Regions from separate parts of the Nitrincola sp. genome, predicted to be linked through region 2. Evidence: predicted binding sites of a transcription regulator. Region 2 holds the regulator's gene; the other holds the start of a gene.
What was found. Region 2 encodes FNR, which switches genes on or off when oxygen is low (the NO sensors DNR and NnrR bind a similar motif). Its sites were predicted from a motif close to TTGATNTANATCAA; they were not measured.

Region 1 (4,426 bases), on a different contig from region 2:
TACCTGGGCGGCCAAACCAGTAGCCATTGCAATCCAGCTGATCATGCAGCGGGATGGTCGTTTCAGCCGGTGTCCAGCCATGACGTAACTGATCAAAGTGACTGACCACCTCAGCCATACCCTGCGCTTGAGGGCTGAGCCTCACCACATCGACCTGCAGCTGATGCATTAAAGGCAGCTGATCAACCAGATTGCAGCAAGCGCCGGACAGGGTCTGGATACCATTCAGCACAAAAACATCCTGTGCCTCCTGAGAGCGCATTAACAGGCCACCCTGATACTGTTGACAGACAAAACCACAGCGATCTTTGGGCAAATCATGGTAGCGCGCGGTAAAGCAACGCGATGACCAGGCCAGAGGCAGATGACCATAAGCGAATACTTCCGTTTCGACTGGCATGCCTTCCGCGGTGATGGCCTGTTGCATATCGGCCAGGGTTTCACGCGACAGCTCCACCGGAAAACACCAGCGTTGCAGCCCCAGGCTCACCAAACGCTGCAGTGTTCTTGGGTTATAGATATTCACCGCCGGTCCACTAACAAAGGGCACCTCGGCTTCAGACAGGAGTTGCAAGGCACTCTGATCATTGGCTTCCACCTGCCAACCCTGACTGGCGGCCAGATCAACCAGGCGCATCAGTTGTTTCAGATCCCCTTCTGATTCAATCAGTGTCTGGCTGGATAGCACCACCTGCTTACCCGCCTGCACTAGCTGGTTAGCAATACTGGCCCAGTCATCCAGTTTCAGCTCTCGGCGTCTGGCACACACGGTTTCACCCAGATAAACGATTTCTACCGGCCACTGACTGACTTGATCATAGAAAGCTTCAACTGCGGATTTTTTCCAGTAATACAGCAAGGGTCCCAAAGACAATTTCATCGCCAATTCCTACTTCCATTTTCTGTGATAAGCACCCAGTGTCGTCAGACTGCCCTCAGACAACTGACTTAACTGCCCTGCCCAGCGCTGCAACTGCGCTGGATCAGCGGCCGAGGTCCTGGCCTTATCGATCGCCTGCCGCCACACCTGTGTCACCTGCGCTACATACGCCGGACTGCGCTGACGCCCTTCAATTTTTACCGCAGCGATACCCATGGCTTGCAACTTGGGTAACAGATCCAATGTGGACAAGCTGACCGGTTCTTCCAGAGCATGATAGGTTTCATCACCGACAGCAAAGCGACCCTTGCACAGCGTCGGATAACCGGCTTTTTCACCTGCCAGGAAACGATCAATCAATACACCATTGAGCCGCGCTTCAAGACCAGAAGCGGTTTCCTGCCAACGTACTGCTTTGGCAGGTGAACAGGCGCCACGCGTATTAGGTGATTCATCAGTCAGATAGGAAGATAGGTAACAACGCCCTTCTGCCATGATGCACAGGCTACCGAAGGCAAACACCTCCAGCTCAACAGGACTCTGTTTGGCTAAGTCCTCGACCTGAGCAATCGACAGTACACGCGGCAACACCGCCCGCTTAATGCCAAACTGTTGTTGATAGAAAGTCAGCGCAGCACGACTGGTAGCCGAGCCCTGCACAGACAGGTGACGTGATAGATCAGGATAGGTCTGAGCGGCATAATCCAACAGCCCCATATCGGCCAGGATCAGCGCATCCACACCCAGTGCTGCGGCCTGATCCACAGCGCCGGTCCACTCGGACCAACGTGAGGGTTGTGGATAAGTATTGATAGCACAGAACACCCGACAGCCGCGACTCTGCGCATAGTCGACACCTTCACGCGCACGTTTGTCGTTAAAATTCAATCCAATAAACTGCCGTGCATTGGTGGCGTTCTGAAAACCGAAATAGACCGCATCGGCCCCTTCATCTACCGCCTTTTTCAGCGCCGGAAGATTCCCGGCAGGACAGACCAACTCCATGCATACCTCCAAAAATTTGGGCAAGCATAGCAGTTCATCGGCTGTGATAAGTTGATACTGGTCATGATCCGGTGGATACAAGTGATGGCAGTTCAATAAGCGCCATTAGCACGACTGGGTTAAGAATCTATCCCGTCTATTTCTGGCCAGTCTATTTCAACAGTATGCCCAGGACCTGCATCCAATAAGATGTAAAAATCACCCTCAGGACGCGGAAATCGGATGCGGGAGTGTTCATCCAGCGCGCTCGACAGAATCACGTCCTCATCATAGGTGATAACATCCAGTTGGGTGCCCTCAGCCCCGGAGCCATCGGAAAAACCACCTTGGCAGACAATGAATTCCCCCTCAAGTTTGCACTGACAGTGCGGAGAGTGCGCCCAGGCAGGCAAGGTAACCAGGCTGCTGAACATCAGTAGCGCTATACAAAAAAAGTGTTTCTTCGTTCTCATGATCCGTCCTCAGGTTAGTGCGCACAGGTTAGCGATTACGTCGCTGAATGAAGGTTACGGCGCTGGGTGAGGCGTCGGCCAAGGGCATGGACATCTGGTGCACAGAGCCATCCCAACCTTCCAGGGTCAGCCAGATATCGGCATCGGCCGTGGCGCTATCGGTAATGGGTACCGCGATAAACTGGCGATAAGGTGTCCCAAAGGAAATAGCGCCAGCGGTGCGCAAATTACGCGGTTTGCCAATACGTATATAGGCGGCTTTCACCTCCGGGATACAGGCCTGACAGAGTGACAGTGAAAAGGTTTTCATATGGCTGGCCACCCCATCTTTCCAGGGTGGAAGGGTATCCCACTCGGCCAGCTGAATCTGCCACGGCCCCACTTGATGCTGACCAAGGTCCCGTTCACCCAGGCCTTTTTCACCGCGTGTCATTGCCAGGTTATCAAAATAAAAAGGCATCGCCACGATTGGCAAAATCAGCAACAGAGCGCTTAGATGAAAGCGCCAACGAAACCACAGGCTGTTTTTATTACCGGATATAGTCTTCGCAGATATGGATGCTTGACTCATGTCCTTTCTCCTTCTTGTAAGGCATAAGCCGGTATCCGGGAGTCGGGCTGTTTGTTTGGCTGTTTTTTGATTTTTCTTTCCCGAAGGACGGCCGCCGTATCCCTGAAGGTACGTTTGGTCCAGATCATCATGCCGCTGAACACCATCATGGTCAGTAGTATGCCAAAGAAGAAATACACCAGTTTCAGGCTCAGACCGACAAAATCACCTGTGTGCAGCGGGCGCATAGAGCCGGTGATGATCTCAAGCCAGGATAGATCGGAAATCCGGCGTGTCTGTTCAATCTTGGCATTGTAGGGATTAACGCTAACGTTTTCGAACAGCAGCGGATAGCTGACGCTACGCCCGCCGATATTATAGTGCGCATAAGCATTCCACGGCATGGAGACAAAAGATGCCTGAAAATCTGGAAATGCCGTTTCGACAGCGGCAGTTGCTTCATCCAGGCTGATAAAAGGCGGGGTCTGGCTGTTGGCATCTAGCGGCGGGACATCGGCCCGGTCTACATAGATGGGTGGTCCAGCCGTTGAAAAGGATATTTGATTATCCTGCAGTATGCCTTGAAGTAAAAACCAGATGCTGGTGATCGAGATGATGGCAATAAAAGGAATAGACCAGATACCTGCCAGACGATGAAAATCACCCCAGAATACCCGTGCATTGACGTTGAAACGTAGTCGCGGGCGCAAGAAACCTCGCCAAAAACGTTTGTAAACCACAAGCCCCGTGACCAATGAAACCAGCATGGGGATGGCGGTGATACTGACCAGATACCACCCCCAACTGTAGCCATTGGTCCAGGGCATCAATAGCCAACCATGTAGGCCACGGATAAACTGGCGAAAATCAAAACGAGCGCTCTCCCCTTGTATGACACCGGTATAGGGATTCACGTATAAAGTCCGGGTCGTGGTGTCCGGGTAGCTGATATCAGCCGTCAGTGCAAACTGCGATTTTACCGGCCGAGAAATGGACTGAATAATCGCTTCAGGATGCCCTTCCTTCACCACCGCCACAATTTCATCAAAACTGAGCAGCGGGCCCGCCTGAGCAGGAGGATTGGCACGTGAGGCCGGATCAGCCAGCCACACGATCTCCTGACTAACCGTTGCGATGGTACCCGTTAGACAGATGAAAAATACAAATGCCCAGATCGGCATAGCCATCCAGCTATGCACTAGAAACCAGATTTTGGCACGGCTAGGTTTTGGTTTTTCCGCACCTGATTTAATCGATATAGAATTAGACATCAGACAGTAATTCCTCCCAGCTTACCGGTCAGAGCTTGTAGTCAAGCGAGAGTAAAACGCTTCTAGGCGCGCCATAGATCGCACCATACTGCACGGAACGAATATATTTCTCATCAAACAGATTGTTGACGTTTAAGTGCAGGGTTGCGTTGTCGCTCAACGCATAAGCCGCGAAGGCGTCGGCAATAAAGTGTGAGTCCTGTCGAGCTCCACCGTCCTTAGACACATCGGACTGCCAACGCACCCCCGTGCCCACCCGCAAATCGGG
Region 2 (4,426 bases):
CGCTGTATGTGCATATCCCCTTTTGTGCCCATGTTTGTTATTACTGTGCCTGCAACAAGGTCATCACCCGAAACCGTGACCGTGCTCAACCCTACCTGGATACTGTTTACCGCGAAATGAAGCAGCTATCGCAATGGTACAGTGATGACCGGATCGTGGATCAGTTGCACTGGGGTGGTGGTACACCGACGTTTATCAGTGATCAGCAGATGGATGAGCTGATGTCTGCTTTACGCAATCAATTCAATTTGCGTAATGATGACAAGGGTGACTATTCAATCGAAATCGACCCACGTGAAGCCAGCCCGGAAACACTGGAAGTACTGCGCAAAACAGGCTTCAACCGAATTAGCTTAGGGGTACAGGACCTGGACCCTAAGGTGCAGAGTGCCGTCAATCGCGTCCAGCCATTGGAACAAACCCAGGCCGTACTCGACAAGTCGCGTCAGCTGGGTTTTTCATCCATTAATATGGATCTGATTTACGGCCTACCGCATCAGTCAGAACAAAGTTTTGATGACACCCTGGATGTAGTGATCGGCATGAACCCCGATCGACTGTCAGTGTTTAATTATGCCCACCTCCCGGATCGCTTTCGCTCTCAGAAGCATATCAATCCTGACGAACTGCCCAGCCCGGAAACCAAGCTGGCAATACTGCAAAACACCATCGATAAGCTGCTGAATGCAGGTTATGTCTATATCGGCATGGACCACTTCGCAAAACCCGATGATACCCTGGCACTGGCCCAAGCAGCGGGCCAATTACATCGCAACTTTCAGGGCTACACTACACATGCTGAATGTGACTTGGTCGCCATGGGGGTTTCTGCAATCAGTCAGATCGGCCGGGTTTATTACCAGAATGAACATGACCTCGCCACCTATACACAAGCGGTGACACAACAGCAGCATGCCATCAAACGTGGTGTCTGTCTGAGTGATGATGACATTGTCAGAGGTGCGGTAATCAACCAACTGATTTGTCACTTTGAACTGAATCCTGCGACAATCGAGCAGCGCTTCAGCCTGAATTTTGATCAATATTTTGCCGCAGAATTAGCAGAACTTCAGCAGTTTGAAGCCGATGGTCTGATTCAGCGTCAAGGTCGCCAGATCAGCGTCACCCCTTCGGGTCGACTATTGATACGCCGTATCTGTATGGCATTTGATGCATATATACCGAAACAGCAGCCAACACGAGGCTATTCACGCATTATATAACGTCGGCTTTAGCAGAATAAGCTGAACTATTCTGGTGCAGCCTTCACCCTGCAGCAGAAATGTTACATAATGGCAGCTATAATTTTGAGTTCACGGGGAAGGCAAGCAGATGGAAGATAAAAAATCGACAGGTAAGCTCCACAGCCTGAATCAGGTTCATTGCAGCACCTGCAGTTTGAGTTCTCTTTGCCTTCCGGTATCACTCAACATGACCGAGATGGAACGGCTTGATACGATCATTGATAAAAGCCGACCCTTGAAAAAGGGTGATCATCTTTTCCGCCAGGGTGATGCATTTGGCAGTGTCTATGCCATTCGTGCCGGTTCGGTTAAAAGCTACAGCATCACTGATGACGGTGAAGAGCAGATCACCGGTTTCTTTTTTCCGGGTGAACTGGTTGGCCTGAGTGCTTACGACACATCGACCTATCCTGTCTCAGTGAAAGTGCTGGAAACCACCACCGTGTGCGAGATTCCCTTCGAACGCCTGGATGAACTGTCAGGGCATATGCCTGAACTTAGACGTCAGTTACTACGCACCATGAGTAAAGAAATCTGCAACGATCAACAGATGATGATGTTGCTGTCGAAGAAAAATGCCGAACAACGTGTAGCCAGCTTTCTACTCAAGCTTTCGCAGCGTTTTCATGAACGCGGCTACTCACCCAGTTTTTTCCGCTTATCCATGTCACGTAACGAGATAGGCAACTATCTTGGGCTGGCAGTCGAAACCATCAGCCGTATTTTCACCCGCTTCCAGACTTTAGGACTGATCCATGTAGATGGCAAAGAAGTCGAAATTCTGGATAACGGGAAGCTCAATGAGCACTCAGGCGAAGCACAAACGACTGATAATGCCTGCAAAAGCAGCCGCTAATCAGCACATTTATCAGTTGAATCACTTGCCTTCGGAGACATAAATGTCCTACGACGAATTTTATATCAAGTCGGTGATCCGCTCGATCCCTGACTGGCCTGAACCCGGTGTTGTTTTTCGTGATGTGACGCCAGTGTTTAAAGATCCCAAAGCCATGCGCATGGTGTGTGATGCGTTTATCCAGCGGTACATGAACACGGATATAACCCACATAGCCAGCATTGATGCCCGGGGCTTTATTCTTGGGTCAGTGGTTGCCTATCAGTTGAACCTGCCGATGATTCTGATCCGCAAGAAAGGTAAGTTGCCCGGTGATACTTTGTCACAGGAATACAATCTTGAATATGGCACAGCGGCCATCGAAATGCAGACAGACGCACTGCAACCAGGACCCGAGGCCAATGTACTGGTGTTTGATGACCTGATTGCAACGGGTGGCACAGTCATGGCCGCGTTATCCTTGATCAACAAGCTCGGCGGTAAGGTACATGAAGTCGCCGCACTGATTGATTTACCCGATCTGATGGGCTCTCAGAAAATCCAGGACAGCAATGTCGCCGTATTCAGTCTGCTGGCTTATGAGGGCCTGTAACAACCATGAACAGCTTTAAAAATTTGCTCTGCTACCGTTTTGAACCCGATTCAACCCTGTCACCGGAAACCCTCGAAAAAGCGCTTTCAGAACACCCTTTCACCCCCTGTGGACGCCATGAGTTACAGCGCAGTGGCTGGGTGGCGCCCTGCCCTTTTGCTGACTCACTGGTATTCACCAGTAGCGGTTATATGCTGATCACCCTGTTACGGGAAGAACGCATACTGCCAGCCAGCGTGATTCGTGATGAGGTGCAAGAGCGGGTCAGTCGTATCGAAGCGACCGATGCGCGCAAAGTCTACAAAAAAGAGAAAGACCAGCTTAAGGATGAAGTAGTGCTGGAGCTGCTCCCGCGCGCTTTCTCCAAACGACAGAGCTGCCGCGCCCTGCTGATGCCAGAGCAAGGCTGGCTGCTAATCGACTCAGGTAGTTTCAATCGGGGTGAGCTGTTGCTGAATGCGTTACGTGAAGCTCTCGGTTCACTGAAAGTAAAACCGCTTAACGTTAACCAGGCTCCAGCCAGCGTGATGACACAGTGGTTGCAAGATATCAACCAGGTCAGCAGTGGCTTTGAAGTGGATGATGAATGTGAGTTACGCGATACTTCAGCTGAAGGGGGCGTCATTCGTATCAAGGGGCAGCCTCTATTCAGTGACGAAATACGTGCCCACCTGGATACTGACATGCAGGTCACCCGCCTTGCAGTCACCTGGGAAGAGCAACTGAGCTTTGTGCTGCATGCCGACCTGACCCTGCACCGCCTCAAACTGACGGACCAGTATAATGAACAACTGGAACACGATCGTCCAGAAGATGAAGTGGCCGACTTTGATGCCGCTGTTACCCGCATGGGGCTGGAAATAAGCCGTTTGCTTCCGGCGCTGGCCAGCAGCTTCGGTGGCGAACCGGTCAGCGATTAATCTACCGGGAAACCTGATCACTAACTCGACAAAAAATAGCAGAGTGCAGTCATGTACAGCGTAAAAGAAAGTTTTTACACCCTGCAGGGAGAAGGTGCCCACGCGGGCCGCCCAGCTATTTTCTGTCGTTTTACCGGCTGCAACCTCTGGTCTGGACGTGAACAAGATCGTGCCTCAGCCGTGTGTAACTTTTGTGATACTGACTTTGTCGGCACAGATGGACAGAACGGCGGTAAGTTTGCTACGCCAGAGGCTCTGGTAACCCACCTGAAACGCTTTTGGCCACTCACCACCACCGAACCCCCTTATCTGGTTTGCACTGGTGGTGAGCCTGCGCTACAGCTGGATCAAGCACTGGTGGATGCCTTGCACCGGGAAGGATTCATCATTGCCGTAGAAACCAATGGCACCAAACCCCTGCCTGATGGCATCGACTGGATCTGCGTCAGCCCCAAAGCGGATACCCCCTTATATCTGCAAGGGGGGGATGAGCTCAAACTGGTTTATCCCCAGATCCAGGCCCTACCGGAGCGTTTCGAACAGTTGCATTTCAACCATTTCTATCTGCAACCCATGGACGGCCCAGCTCAGTCAGCCGCACTGGCGGCCTGCATTGACTATTGTAAAGCCCATCCGCGCTGGAAACTCAGCCTGCAAACCCACAAGCTGATTGGCATAGATTAACTACTGACAGCCAACTGCTTCAGAACGCCAAACAGCCACGCACGATTACGCCAGACAATCAGCAGCATGGCTGGCAGCTGCATCAGCACACCATACACCAACGCACTGGCCGACATTTCTGGACTCTGCA

Region 1: a site for FNR is predicted at 1,937-1,950, ahead of ubiU (ubiquinone anaerobic biosynthesis protein UbiU). Genes of this name have one in related genera too.

What each region holds. Positions count from the first base shown of each region.
Region 1 is NZ_JBLXDN010000021.1:22,112-26,537, forward strand. Features, by position in the region: gene ACN0R1_RS14450 (U32 family peptidase) at 1-880, opposite strand, end outside; gene ubiU (ubiquinone anaerobic biosynthesis protein UbiU) at 890-1,885, opposite strand; gene ACN0R1_RS14460 (hypothetical protein) at 2,005-2,337, opposite strand; gene ACN0R1_RS14465 (hypothetical protein) at 2,366-2,908, opposite strand; gene ACN0R1_RS14470 (PepSY-associated TM helix domain-containing protein) at 2,905-4,158, opposite strand; gene ACN0R1_RS14475 (TonB-dependent siderophore receptor) at 4,187-4,426, opposite strand, start outside.
Region 2 is NZ_JBLXDN010000003.1:66,114-70,539, reverse strand. Features, by position in the region: gene hemN (oxygen-independent coproporphyrinogen III oxidase) at 1-1,223, shown strand, start outside; gene fnr (fumarate/nitrate reduction transcriptional regulator Fnr) at 1,333-2,100, shown strand; gene ACN0R1_RS03785 (adenine phosphoribosyltransferase) at 2,144-2,692, shown strand; gene ACN0R1_RS03780 (recombination-associated protein RdgC) at 2,698-3,612, shown strand; gene queE (7-carboxy-7-deazaguanine synthase) at 3,664-4,296, shown strand; gene ACN0R1_RS03770 (bile acid:sodium symporter family protein) at 4,293-4,426, opposite strand, start outside.